One region of the Arthrobacter sp. Hb9-2 genome, then DNA from elsewhere that is predicted to be linked to it. Evidence: riboswitches for the same ligand, from Rfam matches in the RefSeq annotation. Region 1 holds a riboswitch; each other region holds the start of a gene.
The links. A riboswitch is a leader RNA that binds a small molecule or an ion and turns the genes downstream of it on or off. The one in region 1 is predicted to bind thiamine pyrophosphate.
Positions count from the first base shown of each region.

Region 2: another riboswitch for thiamine pyrophosphate. It lies ahead of AC5RV1_RS12990 (ECF transporter S component); the one in region 1 lies ahead of thiC (phosphomethylpyrimidine synthase ThiC).
Region 3: another riboswitch for thiamine pyrophosphate. It lies ahead of thiO (glycine oxidase ThiO); the one in region 1 lies ahead of thiC (phosphomethylpyrimidine synthase ThiC).

Region 1 is NZ_JBNHGJ010000044.1:17,671-24,208, forward strand. It holds gene AC5RV1_RS19100 (hypothetical protein) at 54-494, opposite strand; gene AC5RV1_RS19105 (VOC family protein) at 589-1,464, opposite strand; gene AC5RV1_RS19110 (amidohydrolase family protein) at 1,571-2,653, opposite strand; TPP riboswitch at 2,730-2,837, shown strand; gene thiC (phosphomethylpyrimidine synthase ThiC) at 2,832-4,667, shown strand; gene AC5RV1_RS19120 (alpha/beta hydrolase) at 4,737-5,471, opposite strand; gene ffh (signal recognition particle protein) at 5,574-6,538, opposite strand, start outside.
Region 2 is NZ_JBNHGJ010000021.1:46,279-52,816, reverse strand. It holds gene AC5RV1_RS13005 (glycoside hydrolase family 25 domain-containing protein) at 1-206, shown strand, start outside; gene AC5RV1_RS13000 (energy-coupling factor transporter transmembrane component T family protein) at 227-1,027, opposite strand; gene AC5RV1_RS12995 (ABC transporter ATP-binding protein) at 1,024-2,580, opposite strand; gene AC5RV1_RS12990 (ECF transporter S component) at 2,580-3,203, opposite strand; TPP riboswitch at 3,269-3,409, opposite strand; gene AC5RV1_RS12985 (heme-degrading domain-containing protein) at 3,482-4,024, shown strand; gene AC5RV1_RS12980 (hypothetical protein) at 4,131-4,340, shown strand; gene AC5RV1_RS12975 (DUF4383 domain-containing protein) at 4,462-4,920, shown strand; gene AC5RV1_RS12970 (iron-containing redox enzyme family protein) at 5,005-6,066, shown strand; gene AC5RV1_RS12965 (glycosyltransferase family 2 protein) at 6,063-6,538, shown strand, end outside.
Region 3 is NZ_JBNHGJ010000006.1:132,805-139,342, reverse strand. It holds partial or broken gene AC5RV1_RS05990 (DEAD/DEAH box helicase) at 1-641, opposite strand, end outside; gene AC5RV1_RS05985 (RNB domain-containing ribonuclease) at 929-2,431, opposite strand; gene thiE (thiamine phosphate synthase) at 2,492-3,229, opposite strand; TPP riboswitch at 3,257-3,375, shown strand; gene thiO (glycine oxidase ThiO) at 3,368-4,723, shown strand; gene thiS (sulfur carrier protein ThiS) at 4,720-4,956, shown strand; gene AC5RV1_RS05965 (thiazole synthase) at 4,961-5,770, shown strand; gene AC5RV1_RS05960 (4a-hydroxytetrahydrobiopterin dehydratase) at 5,816-6,154, shown strand; gene AC5RV1_RS05955 (hypothetical protein) at 6,226-6,528, opposite strand.

The sequences.
Region 1 (6,538 bases):
CCGGGATTTCGACTTGACACGGCGGCGGCCGGAAGATGGCCGGGGCAGGCCGCTCAGGCGGACCAGACGTAGAGCCCCGTCCGTTCCGAATCGTCGACGCTGTTGGCCAGTTCAGCCAACTGCTGCACATAGGTCCGCGCGCGAGCGGCATCGAAGGGCATGTCGTCCTGGGCTGCCCACTGCCCGGCAACGTCATCCAGGATGTTGCCTTCGCCTTCGGTTTCGTACGAGAGCAGGTCGGCCAGGGCACGGACCATGGCCGGCGGGACGGCCAGCAGCGAATCGCTGGATACGTCCACCATGGTCAGTTCATAGTCGGCACCGCCGGCGTGCACGGCAGTTCCGGCGAGGTCACCGAGCTGTTCAACTTCGAAATCACTGATCCCCGCGATCCGGACAGCCTGGCCGGCCGGTGCACTGCCGCCTTCGTCCAGGACGCCGGCACGCTTAAGTGCGGCGTCGTGGGTGGCAACAAAGATCTCGGTGAAGCCCATGGGAAGTACCCTTCTTCCGTTGACGGTGGTGCCAGCCGGGAGCAATGCCTGCCACCCGGCCGTTCGGGTTCAGCCTAGTACGGGAACGCCCGGGTCAGCGGACAGCTACGCGGATCCGGTTGCGCCACGGATCCTCAAACCGCAGTTCGGCCCCGGTGTGGTGCGCCGGCAGGCCGGCGACCCTCAGTCGGTCTGCGAGCGCCCCGACGTCATCTCCGGACGGCACCTCGATGAGCACCTCGCCGAGGCCGAGCGTGTCCTTGCGGGGACCGGCGCCGCGGCTGTTCCAGACATTCATGGCCATGTGGTGGTGGTAGCCGCCGGCGGAGACAAACAAGGCCTGCCCGTGCCAGCCTGCGGTCTTTTCAAACCCGAGGATTCCCACATAGAAGTCGCGGGCCGACTGGACGTCGCCGACCTGGAGGTGGACGTGGCCCACTCCTGCCACACTTCCGCGCTGGCGCTGAAGGGACTCTTCAGTGAGGTGCTGCTCGAGGTACCGCTGGGGCGGCAGGGCCAGGCTGTCCATTACCACGTCGGCGCCGTTCCAGGACCAGTTGCTGCGGGGCCGGTCCCAATAGAGCTCGATGCCGTTGCCTTCAGGATCAGTGAAGTAGAAGGCCTCGCTGACGAGATGATCCGCGCTGCCCGTGAAGGAACGGGGTTCAAATTGGGCTGCGGTGGCAACGGTCGCGGCGAGGTCCGCCCGGTTCTCAAACAGCAGCGCGGTGTGGAAGAGGCCGGCTTCTCCCCTGCCCGGGAGGTTCAGACCCGGAGCGGGCGCGAGGTGCACGAGCGGTTTCTGCAACCGGCCGAGGTAGAGCCCGCCGTCCTGCTCAGCGACAACCTCAAGACCGAGGGCACGCTGGTAATAGTCCGTCATCACCTTCATGTCGCCCACCTTGAGCATTACGGTGCCCATGGCGAGGTCGGCAGGAAGAAGATCCTGGCTGGCGGCTTCTGCAGTCATTGAAAACTCCCGGTGCTTGGGCCCTTCGGATTGGGGCCTATGACAGTTAAAATTACTTGAAGCTTCAATTTAATCCAAGTGACTTGAAAGTCAGGCCGCTCCGGGCTTATCGGATGACGCGCCCTCCCAGCACGACGTGTGCCAGTTCGCCTACCGTTGCTGGAGCCTGCCGCGGGTCCTCCCGGCACAGCACGACGTCGGCGCGGGCACCCTCCTTAAGTCCGTCGGCTCCCAGCCACCTCCGGGCGCCCCAACAGGCAGCGTCGAGGGCAGCGGCCATTGGCAGGCCTGCGTGGTGAAGGGCAAGGATCTCATCGGCGATCCTGCCATGCCGGATGACGCTCCCGGCATCGGTGCCAGCATAGATCTGCACCCCTGCTTCATACGCCTCCAGCACCCGTTCCGCGCGGCGCTCCCACAGTGCCCGCATGTGTGCCGCGTACCGGGGGAACTTCGGTTCTGCCTGGGCTGCGATATCCGGAAACGTGGCGATGTTGATGAGAGTGGGCACGATGGGAACGCCCTGTTCGACGAACCTGGGGAGGTGCCGTGGCAGGAGCCCGGTGGCATGCTCGATGCAGTCGATCCCCGCGTCCAGCATCTGGTCCAGGGCCTCTTCGCCAAAGCAATGTGCGGTGATCCGGGCACCTTCGCCGTGCACCGCCTGCACAGCGTCCCTGACGGCGTCGGCCGGAAACGACGGCGCCAGGTCACCGGCGTCGCGGTCAATCCAGTCCCCGACGAGCTTGACCCAGCCGTCGCCGTCGCGGGCCTGTTTCCGGACAGCTTCCACCAGGCCGTCCGGTTCCACTTCCTCGGCGAGGCCCCGCAGATAGCGCCGGGTCCTGGCAACATGCCTGCCGGCGCGGACGAGTACGGGGGCGTTCCGGCTGCCCTGAAGGAACCGCGTGTCTGCTGGGGAACCTGCGTCCCTCACCAGCAGTGTTCCAGCGTCCAGGTCGGTTCCGGCCTGTTCCTCCGCAACTGCTGCCTCCACCGCGCCCCCGGGTCCAAGCCCGATGTGGCAGTGGGCATCCACGAACCCCGGCAGGACCCAGCCATCCAGCACGCGGCCCGCGGGTTGTTGCGGGCGCGTAAAGGTCAACACCCCGTCAACGGACCACAGGCCCCGCCGCTCGCTGTCCGGCCCCGCAAGCACCGGTCCGCTGAATTCGATGATCTCCGGCATTGGACTCCTTTTCCCGCCAGTCAGGCTAGCACCGGCCATGTGACAAGCCCCTCCCGAAAGGCTGTGGTAGCTTTCTTCCTGACCACACGGGTGCCCCTGCAGGGGCTGAGATCGGGCTGATGCAGCCTGCGACCGTTGAACCTGTCCGGGTAATTCCGGCGAAGGAAGTGAGTAATCCTTGAGTACACCCATTGCACCGTTAAGCCCTGCCCAGATTCCGTCCGGCGCGGCAGCGGAAGGCGGCCAGGACCAGGCTCCTGTCACGCAGTCGCTGAAGTCCCATTCCCTGGCCTTTGTCCACGATGAAGCATCCGGGATACGGGTGCCCGTTACGGAAATAGCCCTGGCACCTTCACCCAACGGCGACTCCAATGGTCCGTTCCGGATCTACCGAACTGCCGGCCCGGGGAGCGACCCCGTCCGCGGCCTGAACCCTTTCCGCTCGGCATGGATAGAAGCGCGCGGCGACACGGAAACCTATGGTGGCCGTGGACGGAACCTCCTCGACGACGGCCGCTCGGCTGTCCGCCGCGGTGCCGCCAGCGCGGAGTGGAAGGGCGCCCGTCCGGCGCCCCGCCGCGCCGTCGAAGGCCGGAAAGTGACACAAATGCACTACGCGCGGCAGGGCGTCATCACCCCCGAAATGCGCTTCGTGGCGCTGCGGGAGAACTGCGATGTGGAACTGGTCCGCAGCGAAGTGGCAGCCGGCCGGGCGATCATTCCGAACAACATCAATCATCCCGAGTCGGAACCCATGATCATCGGCAAGGCCTTCCTGGTGAAGATCAACGCCAACATCGGCAACTCGGCGGTCACCAGTTCCATCGCCGAAGAAGTGGACAAGCTGCAATGGGCCACCCAGTGGGGCGCAGACACAGTGATGGACCTTTCCACCGGCGACGACATCCACACCACCAGGGAATGGATCATCCGCAACTCGCCCGTTCCAATCGGGACCGTCCCCATCTACCAGGCCCTGGAAAAGGTTAACGGCGAAGCAAATGCGCTGACCTGGGAGATCTTCCGCCACACGGTCATTGAACAGTGCGAACAGGGCGTGGACTACATGACCATCCACGCCGGCGTCCTGCTCCGGTACGTTCCCCTGACCGCCAACCGCGTGACCGGCATCGTGTCCCGCGGCGGGTCAATCATGGCCGGCTGGTGCCTTGCCCATCACCAGGAAAACTTCCTCTACACGCACTTCGAGGAGCTCTGCGAAATCTTCGCAAGGTACGACGTGGCGTTTTCATTGGGCGACGGCCTGCGGCCGGGGGCGACGGCCGATGCCAACGATGCCGCGCAGTTTGCCGAACTGGACACACTCGCCGAACTGACGCAGCGTGCTTGGAAGTACGACGTGCAGGTGATGGTGGAGGGCCCCGGCCACATTCCGTTCCACCTGGTCCGGGAAAACGTCGAACGCCAGCAGGAGCTGTGCAAGGGTGCGCCCTTCTACACGCTGGGCCCGCTTGTTACCGACGTGGCACCAGGGTACGACCACATCACCTCGGCCATTGGCGCCACGGAAATCGCCCGGTACGGCACCGCAATGCTGTGCTACGTCACCCCGAAGGAACACCTGGGCCTGCCCAACAAGGACGACGTCAAAACAGGGGTGATCACGTACAAGATCGCAGCGCACGCCGCAGACCTCGCCAAGGGCCACCCGGGGGCGCAGGAACGCGATGACGCACTGTCCAAGGCACGCTTCGAGTTCCGCTGGCGGGACCAATTTGCGCTGTCCCTGGACCCGGTGACCGCCGAGGCATTCCATGACGAAACCCTCCCCGCGGAACCCGCCAAGACAGCGCACTTCTGCTCCATGTGCGGTCCCAAGTTCTGTTCCATGAGGATCAGCCAGGACATCCGGGACGAATACGGGTCAGCGGAGTCGCAGGCGGCGGTGGCGGACATGGCAGCGGGAATGCGGGGGAAGAGTGAGGAATTCCTTGCAGCGGGCGGCAAGGTTTACCTCCCGGAACTGGCCGCTCCAGCGAGCGGCCGCCCGTAGCTGCATCACCATTTCCGTCCGGCAGGCTATTGGGGGCTTGCCGGACGGGGAAACTGCCCCCGGCAGGATTCAGGAAGCCCTGGCAGGCTGGCTCCTGCTGACCTCGCTGATGAACGCGCGGATGATGCGGTCACCTTCCGGGGAGTCATGGGGCCGGTGCCCTCCCGCCGCCGTGCGGTGCAGGGCGCCGGTCTCACGCAGGTAGCGGGCAATCTCCTCGTAGAGCGGTTCCCACCCTCCCGTGAGGACCAGTGTGGGAACGCCGGGAACAATATGCAGCGGAGCCTCCCAGGAAGGGGCCTGCAGCCGGAGCCTCCTGGCGGATCGCTTCTCCTCCGCTGTAGCCGGCTGCTGCAGGTCCGTAGCATAGACCCGCCGGACGAACTCGCGCTGGAAATCGTCGTCGCTCATCTGGTGCCGGACATCGAACAAGGGTTGCATCAGCCCGATATGGGCCGAGGTGGCCGGCAGTTCCGCGGTAAGCGAGAGGCAGGCGGGCTCTACCAGGGTCAACGAAAAGACAAGGTCGGGACGCTCGACGGCGGCCATCATCGCTGCGATGGCTCCCTGGGAGTGCGCCACAACGTGTCCGCCCGCGGCGCCCCTGCCGTCGTCGGCAAGGGACCGCAACACAATGGCGGCGTCTTCGTCGAAGGAGGATTCAACGGGTTCAGCCACAGGATGGTACCCGTGGCGGCGCAGGAACAGTGCGTCATAGGACAGCGCCATACCGTGCTGGCGCGGCCAGGCCGCGGAGCCGAAGCTGCCGGCGCCGTGCACGAACACTACCCTCTGCTTGAACATGACCCAACCCTATTCGACGGCATGGACATCCCAAGTGAGTAGCGCCAAGTGTCGTTTTGACGGTTCAAAACGACACCTGGCGCGGCCTGGTTGCGGATGTGGTTACTGGCCGAGGAACTTGTCGAAACCCTTGGGCAGGTTCAGCTGCGAGGGATCAAAGTCGCCCTGCTGCTGGCCGAAGGCGGCCCCGGTGGGCAGTGCCTTGGCCGCATTCGCACGGCGCGCCTCGGCATCCTTGCGCTCCTGGGCTGCCTTGGCGGGGTTACCTGACTTGGCCTTTTTCTTGGGGGCGTTCTTGGCGTTCTTCCGCGCACCGCCGCCCGCACCAGGCATGCCGGGCATACCAGGCAGACCAGGCATACCGCCCTGGGCCATCTTCTTCATCATCTTCTGGGCCTGCGCGAAACGCTCCAGGAGGCCGTTGACTTCGGAGACGTGCACGCCGGAACCGCGAGCGATGCGGGCGCGGCGGGAGCCATTGATGATCTTGGGCGCCACGCGCTCATGCGGTGTCATGGACCGGACAATTGCTTCAACGCGGTCGATCTCGCGCTCGTCAAACTGCTCAAGCTGCTGGCGGATGTTCTGCGCGCCCGGCATCATCATGAGCATCTTCTTCATGGAGCCCATGTTGCGGATCTGCTGCATCTGCGCCAGGAAGTCATCCAGGGTGAAGTCTTCCTGGTCGGCGAACTTCTTCGCCATCCGGGCAGCTTCGTCCTTGTCCCAGGACTTCTCGGCCTGCTCGATGAGCGTGAGGACATCGCCCATGTCGAGGATGCGGGACGCCATCCGGTCCGGGTGGAAGAGCTCGAAGTCGTCAAGGCCTTCACCGGTGGAGGCGAACATCACGGGCTTGCCGGTGACGGACGCAACGGAAAGTGCGGCACCGCCGCGGGCGTCGCCGTCGAGCTTCGACAGGACGATGCCGGTGAAGTTGACGCCCTCATCGAAGGCATGCGCCGTGTTGACGGCGTCCTGGCCGATCATGGCGTCAAGGACGAACAGCACTTCGTTCGGCACAATGGCACGGCGAATCTGCCGTGCCTGCTCCATCATGTCGGCAT
Region 2 (6,538 bases), on a different contig from region 1:
ACTCAACCGGCCTTCAATGGAGCCGGATTGTGGGAACCGTCAGCAGCTCAAGCAACCTGCACTCCCTGCCGAGCTGGCTGGCGGGGGCGCGCGACGTAGCCGGAGCCAAAGCCAGTTGCGCAGGCCCGCCGCTGACCGCAGGCGGCGAAGTCACGCTCACCCAGTTCGTGGCGGGAAGCTTCGACTACAACCACTCCTGCGGCTGACGCAGCAGACGTGTGAGAAATCAGCTCCCCAGCCACACCATATTCCAGGTGCCCGCCCACATCGCAGCAGCAAACGCTGCAGCTGCCATCACCACCCCGGCAGCCAGAACCCAAAGGTCGAGGGCGCTGTACGTGGATTCCCGCGCCCAGGTCCGCCTTCCGCCGCCGAAGCCGCGTGCCTCCATGGTGACGGCAAGCCGGGAAGCACGCCGGATAGCCTGAACCAGCAGCCCGAAGCTCTGCCCCAGCGTCGCCTTCAGCCGCTGGAGGGCACTGCCGCGGGAGCCGACGCCGCGGGCACGGCGGGCCATGCCAATGGTCTGCCATTCCTCCGCCATCAGCCCCACAAGCCGCATGGCGGCCAAGGTCCCCAGCACGAACCGGTGCGGAAGGCGTGCCTTCTGCGCCAGCGCATCGGCCAGGTCGGTGGGATCGGTGCAGCTCATCAACAGGACCGCCGGCAGCGCAATCGCCAGCCCCCGCAGCATGAACCCGGCCCCCAGCTCCAGGGACCCTTCGCTCATGGTCCAGATGCCGACGTCGATAAGCGTCACTCCGCTGTCCGGCGCCAGGATGGAAGTGCTCCAGCCACCCACGGCTGCGGCAAGGATGAGCGGCCAGCCCCGCTGCCACAGCAAAGTCAGGGTGAGGCCCGCCAAGGGGAACAGCAGGAACTCAAAGACCAGCGCCACCGACGCGGACACCCAGTCAATGGACAGCGCCAACACTGCGGTGATCAGGAAGACGGCGGCGAACTTGCTCAGCGGATTGGCGCGGGTCAGCAGGGCGTGGTTGCCGCGCAGGTTCAGCTCCTGCCTCATGGCGCCACCGCCGCCGCAGCAGCCAACCGCAGTTCCATTCCGCCCAGCGCTGCCGTGAACTCGGCATCATGGGTCACGGACACTACGGCCGTGCCCGCGTCCAGGAGCTCGGACAGGAAGGATGCCAGCTCAGCCCAAGTATTGGCGTCCTGCCCGAAGGTTGGTTCGTCCAGGACCAGGACCTGGGGATGCGCTGCCAGGACCGTGGCTACGGAAAGGCGCCGTTTCTCACCGCCCGAAAGGGTATACGGGTTGGCGTCAACGAGTCCCGTGAGCCGGAGCCGCTCCAGCAGTTCATCCACGCGCTCCTCCCCGTGGCCCAGGTGCCGCGGGCCGAACAGCAGCTCGTCCAGTACTTTCCCTGTGACGAACTGGTGCTCAGGCTCCTGGAACACCGTACCCACGCGCTCGATCAGCTGCTCGGCCTTCCACTGGTAAGGGTCAATCCCAGCTCCCCGGCTGAGCGCCAGCGTGGCGGAAACCTTGCCGTCTACGGGCTCCAGCAGCCCGGCGAGGGTCAGCGCGAATGTCGATTTTCCCGCGCCGTTGGGCCCGGTGATGGCCAGCGCCTGCCCGGCCCGGACCTGCGCGGAAATGCCCTGCTGCACCGGCACCGGCGGCACCTTCCGGAAGCCCTTGCGGCGCGGACGTTCACGCGACACCGCCAGCTCCTCGGCGGCAAGCAGCAGGTCGCCAGCCCCGGGAGCCGAACCGGCAGCACGCAGACGCGTCGGCGGGACGTAGCCGGGCACCCAGACTCCGGCCGCGATCAGCATGCTCCGGGCTTCGTTGAGGACCTGATCCGGCGGCCCGTCCAACAGCACGGCGGAATCGGTCGACGAGCCGGGCTGCAGCACCACAATCCGGTCAACCAGGTCCTTCCACACGGCCACGCGGTGCTCCACCACCACCAACGTTGCCCCGGTTTTGTCGAGGCAGCGGCCCACGGCGTCGCGCACCTCCACCACGCCGGCAGGGTCCAGGTTGGCGGTTGGCTCATCGAGGAGGATCAGCCCCGGCCGCATGGCAAGGATGCCCGCCAACGCAAGGCGCTGCTTCTGCCCGCCGGACAGTGCCGGCGTCGGATGGTCCAACGGCAGGTGGGAAAGCCCGACGTCGTCCAGCGCCTCATGCACGCGCGCCCAGATGTCACCGCGGGGCACGGCAAGGTTCTCGGCGCCGAAGGCGACGTCGTCACCTACGCGCGAGAGGACCACCTGGGTCTCCGGGTCCTGCTGCATCAGCCCGGCCCGGCCGCGCTGCTCCCGGGGGGAAGCGCCGTCGATCAGCAGCGACCCGGACTCATCGGAATCGCCGGCGTCAGCGTCGTCGGCATGTGCGTCCCCCAGCACCCCAGCCAGCGCGTGGAGGAGCGTGGACTTGCCTGCGCCGGACGGGCCCACCAGCAGGACGCGTTCACCCGGTTGGATGTCCAGGTCGAGGGCACGGACAGCGGGTTTGGAGCGGCCCGCATGCCGCCAGCCCCAGCCTCTGGCCGTGACTGCAGCCGGCCGCGCCGCCACCGCAGAGCTGTGGAGGGAAGGAGCAGTCATCAGGAGAAGACGGGCTCCGATGCTGCCTTGCGTGACGCAAAGGAGCTCAGGACGCCGGTCCTCGCCAGGCCGCGGGTGGCGATCCAGGACAGGGCTCCTGCGATCACGGCGCCGGAAATCGCTGTGAAGATGATGTATGCCAGCTTGTCCCCGCCGGAGTAGGCGATGTTCCAGCCCCAGGGCGCGAACGAATCGTTCAGGCCGCAGAAAAGTCCGGCAGCGGCGCCGGCGAGCAGGGCTACCGGCAGGTTGAACTTCCGGTACACGAAGATCGCGAAGACGATCTCGGCGCCCAGGCCCTGGACAAACCCGGAGAACAGCACCGAGGCGCCGTACTGCGAGCCCATAAGCAGTTCGCCGGTGGCGGCCACGGTCTCGCAGAACAGTGCGGCGCCCGGCTTGCGGATGATGAGCATGCCCAGCACCGCGGGGATCATCCAGCCGCCGGCCAACAAGCCGGTAAGCGGTGGATAGACGGCGTTCATGGGTGCCGAGACTGCGGCTGCGCCCTGGGACCAGGCCCAGAAAATGACGCCGCCGGCGATGGCGATGAGGGCTGCCACCACGATGTCCACAACGCGCCAGGACTTGCTGGTGGTCTTCTTGATTGCTGTCGTTGCCATGCGATCCTCCTGAGGAACAGGAGGGGAAAGTGGATACAGCAACCGGCGCTGCCGCCGTTGCCGCACACTTCGAGAACTCGACTCCCTTGCGCCGGTACTAACCGGATCAGGTTCGAGGGTCTGCGGCTGTCCGCACTCTCAGCGCCCACCTGCGGTCCCTGGCATGGCCAGTGATGCCCGACGGCGGCGCTCCCCTGTCGTTGAATGATTCTGTCGGTAAATAATCGCCCTTGTGGGCGGGGTCCAGTTTACACCGGAGGAGGGGTAGATTGTGGGCCATGACTGCCAATTCCCCGCATGTGACCGAGTTCGATCCGGATTCCGATGCCATCCAGCAGGAAGGATCCCTGCAAGCGCTCATCGCCCGGATCGAAGGCGAAATCCACGAGCTCCAGTTTCCCGGCTTCTCCCTGGACGATGCACTCAACCTCGGGCTGCTGCTGGTGGAGCTGGGCAAGGAGGGCCAGTTTCCCATCGCGATAGACATCACCAAGGGTGAGCAGGTCCTGTTTCATGTGGCGCTGCCCGGCGCCACCCCGGACAACGAGCACTGGATCCGTGCGAAGCAGCGCACGGCCGCCCGGCATGAGGTGCCTTCCCTGCTGGTGGGGCTGCGCGCCCGGCTCAAGGGCGGACGGATCGAGGACAACGCCTGGTTCGATCAAAGCCTGTATGCGGCCCACGGCGGCTCCTTCCCGGTGTACGTCACAGGGGTGGGCGCAGTCGCAACCGTGACCGTCTCAGGGCTTCCCCAGGTGCAGGACCATGACCTGGTGGTACAGGCCCTGCGCGAGATCCTCGGTTCCATGCGGGCGGACTGACTTCCAGTGGGCGGACCGACTGCAGCATCAACGCGGACTATGGACGCCGCGAAATGCTGGGAGTACATTCGAGGCCAGCGGCCGGAGTTCCAAACAGGAGGACGCCATGATCGGTCCTGCAGCCGAAAACCAAGTGCGTGCGGCGGTGGACAAGGCAGCCGAGGAAATGATCTATATCGGCCCGGACCACCCTTACTATCCACTGCTGGCGGAACTTGTGTCCGCCGTCGGGAAGGCCTGGCAGCAAGGGTACGAGCACGGCCGCCGGGGCGGGCACCAGGCCAACCCCTACGTGTGGAGTACCTCGGAGGGGTGAGTACCACCACCGGCGGCCGGGTCCGCCGCGTGCTGGCTGTCCGCCAGATGGAAAGCGTACTTAGCTTTTATTAGTAATCATGCTTACTATGTTGTCTCCCGGCTTTTGAGGAGACAGGACAATGACAGTCAGCACCCGGGCCACCGGAGCAAGGACCGGCCTGCAGAAGGCAGCGCTTGCAACGGGCGCCCTCTTCCTCCTGGTGGGTGTCCTGGGATTCATCCCCGGGATCACCAGCAATTATGAAGCCCTGGGCTTGGCCGGGCACGGCTCCGGGGCCTTGCTGTTGGGAGTTTTCCAGGTGTCCATCCTGCACAATATCGTGCACGCGGCCTTCGGGGCGGCGGGACTGTTGCTGGCCCGGACCCACCAGCAGGCAAGGAGCTTCCTCATCTACGGGGGCGTTGTCTACCTGGTCCTTTGGCTGTACGGACTCCTGGTGGGTGATCAAACCCCCGCCAACTTTGTCCCCCTCAACGGCGCCGACAATTGGCTGCACTTGGCCCTAGGCTTGGGCATGATCATCCTGGCCATCCTGCTGTCACCGCGGACCACCCCAAAAACGCCGCCCCGGACCTGACCCGCCGGCCAAACCGAAACCGTCACCGTCGACGCCGCAGCACAGGCAGCACCGGCAGTACCACTGCCACCCATAAGGAGCATCATGAAAATCCCCGAAGCCCGAGGCCCCCTTAGCAGCGCCCTTTTTACTTCCCTGGCCGTTGGCGCCGGCACCGACGACGCCACGACGCGCGTCGAAGAACTGCGCCCGCTGGTCACGGCAGGGCTGGCTGCAGCCACAGACATCATCGGGGACGACGACGTCCAGCTGGCACTTTTCTGCCTTTATGAGCTCCACTACTCCGGCCTTGAAGGCGTCAGCGACGACTGGGAGTGGGAGCCGGGCCTTATCCAGGTTCGCCGCCTGCTCGAAAGGCCGTTCGAGGAAGCGCTACGGGCCGCTGCCCAGGCGGCAGCCGGGGAGCTGGACCTACCGCCGGCAGCAGAGATGACCAGTGACGCAGTGGCCGACGTCCTGTTTGGACTGGCCGGAACCGACACCGGGCCCAGCGTGTCCCGCTACGTGGCGAAAAAGGCGAGCCTGGACCAGCTCAAGGAGTTCCTCATCCACAAGTCCGTCTACCAGCTGAAGGAAGCGGACCCGCACACCTGGGCCATCCCCAGGCTTACAGGTCGGCCGAAGGCGGCGCTGGTGGAAATTCAGGCCGACGAGTACGGCGGAGGACGCCCGGAACGGATGCACAGCGCGCTCTTCGCCCGCACCATGCGGGGACTGGGAATGGACGACCAATACGGCGCCTATGTCAACGCGGTACCCGCCATCTCCCTCGCGGCGGTGAACATGATGTCCCTCTTCGGGCTCAACCGCCGGCTTCGCGGGGCCATCACGGGACACCTGGCACTTTACGAAATGACCTCGTCCCGGCCCAACCGCTTGTACGGCAACGGCTTCCGGCGGCACGGCTTCGATACCGAGGTGACCCACTATTTCGACGAGCACGTTGAAGCCGACGCCGTCCACGAGCAGATAGCGGGCCGCGACCTTGCGGGTGGGCTGGTGGAAGCTGAGCCCGGGTTACTCGGGGATGTCCTGTTGGGTGCAACGGCGGCAATGGCGATCGACGGCAGGATTTCCACGCACCTTTTGGCCTGCTGGGAAAACGGCGAGACCTCGCTGAGGGCGGCAGTGCCGGCGGCGGCATGAACGCTAAGGGCATCGTGTCCGCAGAGTACATCCTGCCGCTGCGTTGGACTGAGGATTCGCAACTGCCGGACCTGGCCGCGTACCTTGGGCGCCTGGTGAAGTGGATACCCGTCACCGTGGTGGACGGCTCCGACCCGGAACTGTTCGAGCGGCATGCGGCAGCCTTCCCGGCTGGCGTTCGCCATCTCCGTCCGGTGCAGGGCGGCGGGGACAGCCACAGCAGGGGCGAAGGCAACGGCAAGGTAGCCGGCGTCATGACGGGCGTCCGTGCCGCGAGGGCTGCGCTGCTGGTGATAGCCGACGACGACGTGCGCTACACGCGCGAATCGCTCACCGCCGTCGTCAATCACCTTGCCTCAGCGGACGTAGTGCGGCCGCAAAACTACTTCGAGCCCCTGCCGTGGCATGCGTGGTGGGACACGGCCAGGACACTGATCAACCGGGCCTGGTCCGCAGATTACCCGGGAACCCT
Region 3 (6,538 bases), on a different contig from region 1:
ATGAGGGTTTCCACGTCCGGCAGGAAGCCGAGGTCCAGCATCTCGTCAGCTTCGTCCAGGATGACGATTTTGACGTTCTTCAGGCTCAGGTGCTTCTGCTTGTAAAGGTCGATGAGGCGGCCGGGTGTTCCCACCACGATCTCCACGCCCTTCTTCAATGCCTCCACCTGCGGCTCGTAGGCACGGCCGCCGTAGATGGTAGTGATGCGGGCGTTGCGTTTGCGGGAAGCGGTCTGCAGGTCATTGGCCACCTGCACGGCGAGTTCGCGCGTAGGGACGATGACCAGGGCCTGCGGGGCGCCGGGAACCGGGAGCTTGTCGTAGCCGGGGTCGTCCTGGCCCACCACGCGCTGGAGGGCGGGGATGCCGAAGCCGAGGGTCTTGCCGGTACCGGTCTTGGCCTGGCCGATGATGTCGTGGCCGGACAGGGCCACCGGCAGGGTCATGGCCTGGATGGGGAAGGGGTGGGTGATCCCGGCGTCGGCCAGGGATTCCACGATATCGGCCCGGACGTTGTAGTCCGCGAAGGACTTCTCCGCGATTTCGTGGGGCTTCTCGTCCGAGATGATGGTTTCTTCCGGCTCGATGGTCTCGGTGCCGGTCTCGTCGGTCAGAAGCTGGTGGGTATGCAATTCACTCACTGTGGAGTTTCCTTATTCATTTGGGCAGTGGCGCTGCCTGCTCAACGGGCCGGCCAAAGGCTGTTCCGGAGCACGCTCGGGCGCACAAGCAATTCCAGTGGAAGCCGATCGCGGGCTATCTAAATGCTGGCACTGGTGACCAGCGGGTGTATCTCAAGATCGCGTAGGGGCGGGCTTGTTGGTTTCAAATCAAGGAAATCAACGACCGGGCATCCATATCTACCTCTTCAGTCTAGCCGCAGGCGGCCCAAATCCCGGCTTTCCCGGCCGGGTGGCACTTTGCCGCACTACTCCACGAGTTCGAAATGGACTTCCCGCGTCACGATATCCGAGGAGACCAGCCGGACCCGGACCTTGGTTCCGGACACCAGTTCCCCGGCGCAGCGGGCGGTCACAGCGGGGTCTGCAATCTGGATGACTCCCGAACTGCCGTTCCCGTTGCCGTTCTTACCGTTGCCGTTCTTCCCGTTGCCGCTGCCGTTTTTGCCGTTTTCCTTTTGCGGCTTGGACCCGGAAATCACGATTGCGTCGAAATCCTGCCCGATGTGGTTAACCAGCAAGGCAGCCTCCACGGTGTCCAGGGCCATGCGCTCCATCCGTGATGCCAGCTGGTCGGACCCGGCCATGATCTCGGGCAGCGACTGAAGTGCCTCCCGTGCCCAGGCCGGTACATTGCCGCCGTTACTCAACGCCTCGCAGATCACCAGGACAAAGCGGTCCACGAGGCGGCGCAGGGGAGCGGTGGTGTGGGCATAGGCGGCACCAATGGCGGACTGGACTGCGTCCTTGGGGACGGCACCGTCAAAAGCCGTATAGGCGGCGCCACGGAACAGCATGCCGGCCGAATGCAGAATGGCAAGCTGGCGGGGATCGGTGGAATCGAGGCTGCGCAGGTATTCGCCGTACCTGACCTCACCGTCCCAGGGCTTGCCAAGGGCCTCTGTCTGCAGCCGGAAATGATTCAGGGAGCGCTCGTCCGGGGACGGCATGGTGCGCAGGATGCCCACTTTTCCCGCCAGCATCAGGCCCGCCGCCGCCATTCCGGTCATGAGGGATATCTGCGCGTTCCAGTCCTCCACCGGAAGCTGGGGAGCGGCGGCAATCCGATAGCCGCCGTCGGGAAGCTGGACGATCTCCTGTTCCGGCATGTTCAGGCTGGCACCGCCGCGGGCCCGTTCCAGGTCCACGCGCTTGAGCCCAACTTCCTTAAGGAGCTGCAGCACCGGCGAGGCGGTACCGGCGTCGAGCTCCGCCTGCACCCCTTTATAGCTGAGCTTCGCGCGGCTGCGCATCCGGGCCCGCTTTACGGCCACGGACGTCACCTCGGCGGCGCTGTCCAGGCGGAAGTCCCAGACGAACGCAGAGCAGTCCTGCCCGGGAAGGAGGCTCCCGGCCTCTTCGCTGATGACTTCTGGATGCAGCGGGATTCGACCGTCGGGGGCATAGAACGTCTGGCCCCGGCGGCGTGTTTCCGCGTCCAGGGGCCCGCCGGGGGCCACAAATGCGGGCACATCGGCGATGGCGTACAGCACGTGGTAGCCGTCGCCGTCGGCTTCAATAAACAGCGCCTGGTCCAGGTCGGTGGACGACGCCGGATCGATGGTGATGAATTCGACGCCGGTGAGGTCGTAGGCAGGGAGCTGCAGGGATTCGACTGCCGCTTTCGCGTCAGCCACCGCCTCGTCGGGGTAGGCGCCCGGCAGCTCCAGCTCGGTCCTCAGGGCACTCAGCGCTTCCTCAAGCGCGTTGTTGTGCTCGTGGACGTTGGGGGCCAGCCGATGGTGTGACACGAAAATCAGCCTAGCCGGAATCGGCTGCATAGTGCAGGCATCCGGCCCGGAGCGGCGTTGTCAGGAGTTTGGGGCGTCCAGGGCGGCGTGCAGTGCAGCGGCGGCGGCTGCGGGATCGTCCGCTTCCGTAATGGCCCGCACCACCACAATCCTGCGTGCGCCTGCGTCCACCACCTGCTCCACGTTGCCGTGGTCGATGCCGCCGATCGCGAACCAGGGAACACCGCCGTCGGACTGTCCCTCCTGCTCCGCCGGCCGGGCAGCGTCGGCGGCATACTTCACCAGCTCCAGTCCCACCGCTGCCCGCCCCGGTTTGGTGGGCGTTGCCCACACCGGTCCGACGCAGAAGTAGTCCAGCCCGGCGGGGCGGGCGGCCGCACCGAGCGCCGCGTCCACCTGGGCAGGGGTGTGGCTGGACAGGCCGATGGCGGCGTTGCCGTTGAGCAGGGTGCGTGCAGCGTCCAGGGGCAGGTCCTTTTGGCCGATGTGGAAGACGGGTGCCCCGGACAGCACCGCAATGTCGGCGCGGTCGTTGACAGCCCAGAGCCGGCCGTGCCGCTCTGCCGCTTCCTTGAGCACCGCCAGGAGTTCCAGCTCCTCTCCTGCTTCGATGGCCTTGTCGCGCAGCTGGATGATGTCCACCCCGCCGGCGTACGCTGCGTCCACGAACTGGCCGAAGTCGCCGCGGTCCCGGCGGGCGTCGGTGCAGAGGTAGAGGCGGGCGGCGTTGACGCCGTTGCTGATCTTGGCGCTGCTGAGTACGTCGGTGCCGGCGGCAGGGGTGTGGGACACATTCATGGGGGAAAGCCTAGTTCCTCTACACTGGCCTCGTACTGCGGGAGCCCGCGGCAGCTGTCACAAAGCGCCGGGCTGAGAGGGCGTCAGAGCCGACCGCTTGACCTGATCCGGCTAATACCGGCGTAGGGAAGGAGACACATGCGCGCATCACCAGAGCCCCTGGCCGTGGATGCGGCCAACACCATCCACGCTGATGTGGCGGTGATCGGCGGTGGAGTGATCGGCCACGGCATTGCGTGGGAGGCGAAGCGTTCCGGCCGTTCCGTGGTGGTGATCGATGACGCACCGGGTTCGGGGGCCAGCTGGGCCGCCGCCGGGATGCTTGCCCCGGTGAGCGAGCTGCACTACCAGGAGGAGGATCTCCTGGAATTCATGCTGGATGCCTCGTCCCGCTGGCCGGCTTTTGCCGGCGGCCTCACCGCTGCGTCGGGAACAGATCCGGGATACATTACGACGCCGACCCTCGCCGTGGGTGCCGACGCCGCCGACCGCCGCGCCCTGATGGACCTGCGCACCGTCCAGCAGGCCAGCGGCCTTTCCGTTGAGCCGGTAACTGTCCGGGACGCGCGACAACGGGAACCCCTGCTCAGCCCGGGGATCGCCTGCGCGCTGGACACTCCGGCCGACCACCAGGTGGATCCGCGGCTGTTGGTGGCGTGCCTGCGGGCCGCCTTGGCTCATGGCATGGACGACGGCGGCGGGAACAGGGACAAAGTTGCGGCCCGCGGTACTGCAGCAGCCGGCGTCGTCGGCGGGTTTGCGGTAGCGGCCAAGGCAACCGGGCTGCTGTGGCACGGGGGAGCTGTTGCCGGCGTGCGCCTGGCGGACGGGGGAACGGTGCTGGCCGCCGAAACGGTGGTGGCGAACGGGCTGCACGCGGCAGCTCTTGAAGGGCTACCCCCAGGGCTGAACCTGCCAGTGCGGCCCGTCCACGGGGACATCCTCCGCCTGGCAGTGCCCCGGCACCTGCAGCCCCTGGTGACGTCCACGGTCCGCGGGCTGGTGCATGGCGTTCCCGTCTATATCGTTCCCCGCAGGGACGGCACGGTGGTGATCGGGGCAACCCAGCGTGAAGACGCGCTGTCCGCCATGGACGCCGTTTCCGCCGGGGGCGTGTACCAGCTCCTCCGCGACGCGCAGGTACTGGTTCCCGCCGTCGCCGAACTCGAACTGCTGGAATGCACTGCACGCGCCCGTCCCGGAACGCCCGACAACGCGCCGCTGCTGGGGCGGGTTCCCGCCCCGGAGTCAGCGGCGGACCGGGAGCACGGGTACGTTGCCGGCCTCATCATCGCCACCGGGTTCTTCCGGCACGGAGTCCTGCTGACGCCCGCCGCAGCCGCCGTCTGCCGGGACCTTTTGGACGGCCGCGAGGACCCCCGTTGGGCGGCCTTCAGCCCGGGCCGCTTTTCCACGAGGGCAGGCGCCCGCTTAACCACGGGCTCAGCCTCCAACCACTTCCGCCACACATCGCCCACGAAGGAAACAGCATGAACATCACCTTGAACGGAACCCGGCACCCTGTGCCTGAGGGCGCCTCCATCACCGTGCTCGTCAGCCAGGTCACCGGCCGCCCCCTGGCCGCCAACGGGCAGGCAACGGACGGCCAAAAGCTTGGTGTGGCCGTGGCCCACAATTCCGAGGTTGTACCGCGCAGCCAGTGGTTTACTACCGCGCTCGCGGAAGGCGACGAGGTCGAACTCGTCACGGCTGTGCAGGGAGGCTGAGACCATGACCGAAACCATCACTACTCCAAGCGTGGCGGGCCACGATGATCCGCTGGTCATTGACGGCGTAACCCTGACATCCCGGCTCATCATGGGCACCGGCGGCGCGCCCAGCCTGGACGGCCTGGGGGCTGCCCTCCTGGCCTCCGGCACGGGTCTGACGACGGTAGCAATGCGGCGGTATTCCACGGCCGAGACGGGCTCGCTCTTCCAGCTGCTCGTGGACCACGGCATCCGCGTGCTGCCCAATACGGCCGGTTGCTTCACCGCCCGGGATGCCGTGCTGACGGCGGAACTGGCCCGTGAGGCACTGGAAACCGACTGGGTGAAGCTGGAAGTCATAGCTGACGAACAGACCCTGCTGCCGGACGCCGTCGAACTGGTGGACGCCACGGAACAACTGGTCAACAGGGGCTTCAAGGTTTTTGCCTACACCAACGACGATCCCGTCCTCGCGCTCCGGCTTGAAAACCTTGGGGCCACCGCAGTCATGCCGCTCGGGGCGCCGATCGGCACCGGACTGGGCATCCTGAACCCGCACAACATCGAGCTGATCGTTTCCCGCGCCTCGGTTCCGGTGGTCCTGGATGCCGGCATCGGTACCGCCTCGGACGCGGCCCTTGCCATGGAGCTGGGGTGCGACGCCGTGCTGCTGGCTACGGCCGTAACCCGGGCGCAGAATCCTGCCCTGATGGGGGAGGCCTTCAAACATGCGGTGATCGCCGGTAGGCTGGCGAAAGCGGCGGGCAGGATCCCGCGCCGCGAACATGCACTGGCGTCGTCGGCCATGGAGGGCCGGGCAGAGTTCCTGTAGCCCGCTCCCGGTGCCGCTCCGCCAGCCATAAGGTGAGGAGCAGCCATGGCCGGCAAGGACATTCTTTCTCCCGAGCGGCTCGAGGACGCACTGGCCGTCCTGACGGACTGGCGGTACAGCCAAGGTGCGCTGGTGACGGTGTACAAGGTGCCGACGGCGGCTGCCGCACTTGAGCTGATTGCCGCCGTCGGGCGCCTTGCCGAGGAACAGAACCACCACCCGGACCTAGACTGGCGGTACAACCGGGTGTTCCTCCTTTACACCTCGCATGACGCCGGGGGAGAAGTCACCGCCCGCGACGTGGGCGCGGCCGAGGCAGTGAGTGAAGCCGCCGCCGCGGTCCATGCGGTAGCCGAACCGGCCAGGCACCCAGCAGCCGCTTAAACAACTGTGACCACCACCCCGGAGGGCAGTGGTCACAGGCGTGCTTGGTGTGCGGGGCGGGGTCTTTCCGGCTAAAGCTTCAGCGCCGCAGTAATCCGTTCCAGATCATGCCTGGCCCGCGTACGGCCCAGATACAGGACCACGGCAACTGCCGCTGCTGCGCCCAAAACCATGGGCAGGACCCACGGCAGCCAGGTCATGCCCGGCAGGTAGCCGAAGCCTGCAGCCATCAGGATGATCCAGGTGACAGCTCCCACACCCACGGCAACGCCGGCCGGCAGGACAACACCGTATTTTGTGTGCCGCTTGTCGTTGGCCCAGACGATGAAACCTGCGGCCGCTGTCACCAGCACCACAATGGTCAGCGAAAGCATGGCTCTCCTT